DNA from 2 places in the Zooshikella sp. RANM57 genome. Region 1 is predicted to be linked to the other one. Evidence: predicted binding sites of a transcription regulator. Region 1 holds the regulator's gene; the other holds the start of a gene.
What was found. Region 1 encodes PhoB, which activates phosphate uptake and scavenging genes when phosphate is short. Its sites were predicted from a motif close to TGTCATANNNNTGTCANA; they were not measured.
Positions count from the first base shown of each region.

Region 2: ACQ96U_RS24860 (PstS family phosphate ABC transporter substrate-binding protein) is a predicted target of PhoB. The motif match lies at 1,923-1,940, and genes of this name have one in related genera.

Region 1 is NZ_JBOIUB010000011.1:183,222-186,371, forward strand. It holds gene ACQ96U_RS20800 (chorismate--pyruvate lyase family protein) at 1-620, shown strand, start outside; gene ubiA (4-hydroxybenzoate octaprenyltransferase) at 633-1,502, shown strand; gene phoB (phosphate regulon transcriptional regulator PhoB) at 1,636-2,325, shown strand; gene phoR (phosphate regulon sensor histidine kinase PhoR) at 2,346-3,150, shown strand, end outside.
Region 2 is NZ_JBOIUB010000020.1:45,768-48,917, forward strand. It holds gene ACQ96U_RS24855 (ABC transporter permease subunit) at 1-645, opposite strand, end outside; gene ACQ96U_RS24860 (PstS family phosphate ABC transporter substrate-binding protein) at 884-1,864, opposite strand; gene ACQ96U_RS24865 (TRAP transporter small permease subunit) at 2,424-3,038, shown strand; gene ACQ96U_RS24870 (TRAP transporter large permease) at 3,038-3,150, shown strand, end outside.

The sequences.
Region 1 (3,150 bases):
TGCAGTTTTTTAGTGAACGTTTATGGCACCCTACCCACGTATGGCATGCTCAAGATCTATTATGCCCTCGTCTTAAATACTGGCTGAATCATCCTGGTTCATTGACGGATCGATTGACTCGCCATTTTAACAGCAAGGCCACCGTTCACCTGCTTAACCAACAATGGTTATCCGCGTCTGAAGAAGAACAACAGTATCTGGGTATTAAAGCTGACACATTAACCAATATTCGGGAAATTACGCTTTTTGTCAGACAGCAGCCTTGTATATTGGCGCGTACTGTGATTCCTAAAGAAACACTGAGTGATAATTTCCAAGAATTACTTACCTTAAATGAGCAACCTCTGGGCCACTTTTTATTTAGTAAAACCAGTATTAAACGTTTACCACAATTTGAACTGACAAAGTTGAATACAACTGAGTTACCCATTCCCCACAACTTACAGTTACCCTCAGCACAAGTATGGGGTCGCCGATCCAAATTTTTACTCGATCAACAACCACTGATGATCACTGAGTATTTCTTACCCTTTTTACTTCACAACATCCAAAGCGAACAAATTGGCAACCCAGCTGCAAGTGATATACTAACTACCTCATCGCCTTCAAATGATCATTAAAAAAACGTCAATATGCGTGTAATCCAGCAACAATGGCCCCGCCTATGGGCTTATAGTCAACTTATGCGGCTAAACCGCCCTATTGGTACCTACCTCTTACTTTGGCCCACACTATGGAGTCTATGGATTGCAGCACAGGGATTGCCGAATATAGAGCTGGTCATTATTTTTTCATTGGGTGTTTTTTTAATGCGCAGTGCAGGCTGTGTCATCAATGACTTTGCTGATCGTCATTATGATGGCCATGTCAAACGAACTCAGCTACGCCCATTAATTACTGGAAAGGCCTCAGCAACAGAAGCAATTTGGCTATTTTTTGTTTTAGTACTACTTTCATTTCTACTGGTTCTGCAAACTAACACCTATACCGTACTGCTATCTTTTGGTGCACTTGCACTTGCAACCTGCTACCCATTTATGAAGCGATATACCCACTTCCCACAAGTTGTATTGGGGGCAGCGTTTTCTTGGAGCATTCCAATGGCATTTTCGGCACAAACAGGTGAATTATCAGTGACTACCTGGTTACTTTATGCCGCGAATTTGTCATGGACAGTAGCCTATGATACCCAGTACGCTATGGTTGATCGTGATGATGATTTGCAAATCGGTATAAAGTCCACTGCAATATTGTTTGGTCGTGCGGATAACCTGATTATTGCTATTTTACAGCTACTTGCATTACTGTTGATGGTTATTGTAGGCATTATCCAACAGCTTGACTGGCCATTCTATACTGGTCTTATTGCTGCTAGTTTGCTATTCATTTACCAGCATTACTTGACACATGGACGTAACAGAGAGCGTTGTTTTCTTGCGTTCTTGAATAATCATTGGGTCGGATTACTCATTTTCCTGGGCACTATGACTGCTTTTTGGTAACAGTTAGGACCATTTGGCATATCTGCTAAATGCCTAAAAGGTTTCAATCAACAGCCTTTTATTTGTCATTTAATTGTAACAAACAGTCTGTGTAATGAGTTGCTGACCCGTAGAGCGAAGAGAAGGCTTGAACATGGTTGGCAAAAAAATACTTATTGTTGATGATGAAGCCCCAATCAGGGAAATGATTGCAGTCGCCCTAGAAATGGCTGGCTATGAATGTCTGGAAGCAGACAATACACAGGATGCGCACGGTATTATCATTGACAAAAAGCCAGACCTAATTCTGCTGGACTGGATGTTACCTGGTACCAGTGGAATAGAATTGGCTCGGCGCTTACGAAGGGACGAAATGACGGCTGGCATTCCTATCATTATGCTGACCGCAAAAGGAGAAGAAGACAATAAAATACAAGGCTTAGAGGTTGGTGCAGATGACTATATCACCAAACCATTTTCACCACGCGAACTCGTTGCTCGCCTAAAAGCAGTCTTACGCCGCTCAGGTGCTCAAGAACCACAAGAACCCATTCGTGTTGAAGGACTTGAACTTGACCCTGTCAGCCACCGAGTAACAATCAATGGCAAACCTACCGATATGGGGCCTACTGAATATCGCCTGCTACAATTTTTTATGACTCATCAAGAACGTGCCTATACCCGAAGTCAACTACTTGATCAAGTATGGGGAGGCAATGTGTATGTTGAAGAGCGAACTGTTGATGTCCATATCCGCCGTCTGCGTAAAGCACTAGGTAATGGCCATGACCGCTTGATACAAACGGTGCGCGGTACAGGTTATCGTTTTTCCACCAAAGGTTAGTCAGTATAGATTGGTAAACCATGCCACAACGATTGTTTTTTGGGGCAGTCATTGTAGTCATCTTTGGGCTTGCCATTGATGAGCTTGCTTGGACCCTAGTTGTAACTTTGAGTAGTTATCTCTTCTGGACCTTAGTACAGGTTTATAAATTAAACCATTGGCTTCAGGAAAGTGAGCTCACCAATAATGAACCACCAGAAAGCCGAGGTATCTGGGGAGAAATCTTTGATGCTATCTACCGACTCCAACGCAGCCATCAAAAGTCCCGTGCTCGCTTACAAGCAGTTATTGATAGAGTACAAGACTCAACGGCTGCACTTTCTGATGCTGTAGTCATGATTGATAGCCATGGTAATTTGGAGTGGTGGAACCATGCCGCCGAAAAGCTATTAGGGTTTCGTTCGCCCGTAGATCGAGGTCAGCTCATCACCAACCTGATTCGTGATCCTGTATTTTGTAAGTACTTTGAAGAAAAGCGCTATGCAGATCCACTTGAGATACCCTCACCCATTACAGAACAGATCCATCTACTCTTTACGATCACGCTATTTGGTCGAAACGACCGGTTACTGTTAGCCCGGGATATCACCCGCTTACATAACCTTGAACAAATGCGCAAAGACTTTGTTGCCAATGTATCCCATGAACTACGTACACCACTGACCGTTATCCGAGGTTATTTAGAAACCTTTGCTGATAATGCGGATAACCTGCCTGAACGATGGCTTCGTGCAATTCACCAAATGCAACAGCAATCTGATCGGATGGAAAATCTGGTGAGTGATTTATTATTGTTATCTCGTTTAGAAACCAGTGATAAAATTA
Region 2 (3,150 bases), on a different contig from region 1:
TACAACAAAAGCATCTTTTCCAGCCCCAGCGATAATTAACGCCTCGTCAGTATCCCTTAATGCCAGATGTGAAAAAGACGTACCGGCTGCTAAGGATATATATTCTTTACCATAGGGATAACTAATTTTTGGGCTGATTGTCCGCTGATTATCATCACCGAACTGAATATCATATTCATGTTTAAAAACAATAACCTGACCATTAGAAAGAGCTAAAGCAAGCACATGAGTTGCAGGATCAGCTTCGGCTAAACTGGTAATCGATGCATCTTCAGGTATAGGAATTGTTTCGGTATGAATAACACTCCCAGTATTCGTTTTAAAAAAGGTTACCTGCCCATTACTATCCAGCTTCAAGCCAATCTCAGCTTGCTCCTCCATCGCAAAATATAGATTTTTTTCTGCTGATGATGCGGGCAAAGAGTAAGTCGCCACAGAATTAATACTGGCAGAACGAAACAAGGGTACAACTTCATATAGCAAGTAAAGAAAAATCAGCAAAATTGCCACAATAACACCAACACCACCAACAGCTACACCCCACTCGGCTAATTTGTCTTTAAAGTGACGCAGCATTTTATGGCGCTTAAGCGCTGGACTTGAGAAGTCTACAATTGAGCTGTACTTAGATGTATATGGTTTCATGCAGCAGTACCATACCGACGTCATATGACATATTTGTTACAATTAATTGACCTTAACTTGAACTGTTGCGCGATTTTCTAAGGCAAATTCAACACTCCATTAAAAGTAATCACTGTGCTATAACGCGTCTAGATATAGAGAATAAAAAGTCATACATGATATTGATTCTTTTCTTTAAAAAGCATAAAGGCAGCGTTGACTGCCTTTATGTCTAAGCTCTACCTGACATGGCATCACATTAATTAATGCCTAACTTTTTGAGCTCTTTCATAACAACCTGTGAAGGCAATGGAATATATCCATCTTTAACAACAATACCTTGTCCTTGCTGAGATAAAACAAGCTTAATAAACTCTCGGTCCAGAGGTGCTAAAGGTTTATTTGGCGCCTTATTCACATAGACATATAAAAAGCGTGATAAGGGATACGCACCTTTTATGGCATTTTCAGGCGTTGCATCTATAAACTTACCACCAAGTTTACGCGCTAATGGCACTGTTCTTACACTTGATGTCTTATAGCCGATCCCAGAATACCCTACACCATTCACTGAAGCACTAACGGCCTGAACAACAGAAGCAGATCCCGGCTGCTCATTCACATTGTTCTTAAAATCCCCTTTACAAAGTGCTTTTTCTTTAAAGTAACCATAGGTCCCTGAAACGGAATTACGACCATACAGTTGAATACTTTTCTTAGACCAAGGTCCTTCTAAACCAGCATCTCCCCAGGCTTCTATTGTGCCTTTTGCACCACATTTGCGAGTTGAAGAGAAAATAGCATCGACTTCGGCTATCGTTAGACCTTTGATGGGGTTATCTTTATTAACAAAAACCGCTAAGGCATCAATGGCGACAGGAATAGCGGTTGGCTTATAACCATATTTTTTCTCAAACGCTTCGAGCTCTTTATCTTTCATTTTACGGCTCATAGGACCTAAATTTGAAGTCCCTTCAGTGAGCGCAGGTGGTGCAGTTGAAGAGCCAGCGGCTTGTATCTGAATGTTGACGTTGGGATAAGTCTTTTTAAAGTCCTCAGCCCATAACGTCATTAAATTTGCTAATGTATCAGAACCAACGCTTGATAAATTTCCTGATACGCCACTCGCCTTCTTATATTCAGGTAAATTAGTATCTACTTGTGAAGCTGCCATAGCAGAGCTGCCTGTAATCCCCATGGAGGCAACTGACAGCGCAATAATAAATGCTTTCAGTTTCATTTGAGTCTCCTGCAAGTTTTTTTAGTAGCGGTGATGTGCGTTGACTATGCGCAAACTATATGAATGCAATATGACAATTATGTTAAGCTACTTAGACAGTCACGCCCATTCGCGCAAAAAGAGAACTGATGCAAATTTGTACAGCCCATGTGCAGTGAATACCAAACGTATTAAAGGTTTTTGGCATTTTTATAGTCATTTCAAGTATAATTGGTCACAATAATAAGAAATCAAGACCTCATTCAATACTCGCATTGGAGGTTTTTTACGACACAAAGCTGGTAAACTGTGGCTATTAAACATGGTGAGATGACCATTTTTATATAGTATATGAACCTTAAAACAGAACGAAAAATAAAAATATTAGTAAATGCTGGAATATTAAACACGAAGAAATTAAATGGATTAACTTCTTTATTTAGCTCTGAGGGTAAGAACTGTACATTTTAACATGCCAATATACCAAGTATTCATGATGTTTTAAGTACAGTGTAAAAAAAGCATTTTCTAAAGTCATAACCAAAAGGCATATCACGTGTTGTAACCTGGGATAATAATAATGACTAAAGACAACAACTATTCTAATAATACTCCATCAAACCACCCAACGCACAACGTTCAATCTAATCAAATACTCACTATTCTTTTTAAAACAACAACGAAGATAGACCTTCTCACAGAACACATCGGTCGTTTTGTATCTTGGTTTTCACTGCTACTTATGTTGTCTATATTTCTAGTTGTTTTGCTTCGATATGTCTTTAATATCGGCTCTATTGCATTACAAGAATCCGCTCATTATATACATTCTTTTATTTTTCTGACCGCAAGCGGTTATGCGCTTAAACACAACGCTCACGTTCGAGTGGACATTTTATACCGAAAAATGTCCAGAAAACGCCAAGCGTTCATTGATGCTATAGGTTCACTATTTTTCTTATTACCTGTCTGTTTTTTTATTGGCATCATGAGCTGGGACTACGTAGGAAAATCCTGGCAAATTTTGGAAAGCTCAAATGAGCCAGGTGGAATCCCAGGTGTTTTTCTATTAAAAACCCTAATACTTGTCATGAGTAGTGTACTTATTTTACAAGGTTTTGCTGAGTTCTTCCGCTCAATTCTAATTCTGGCTAACGCGTGGAATCACCCACATAAAACAGGAGTGAATGTATAATGGACGCACTCATTCCACTTCTAATGTTCGTAGTTGTCTGTTTTGTGCTGTTACTTGGTTACCCTGTAGCATTTTCTCTTGCAGGCACAGCCTTATTATTTGTCAGTGGGGG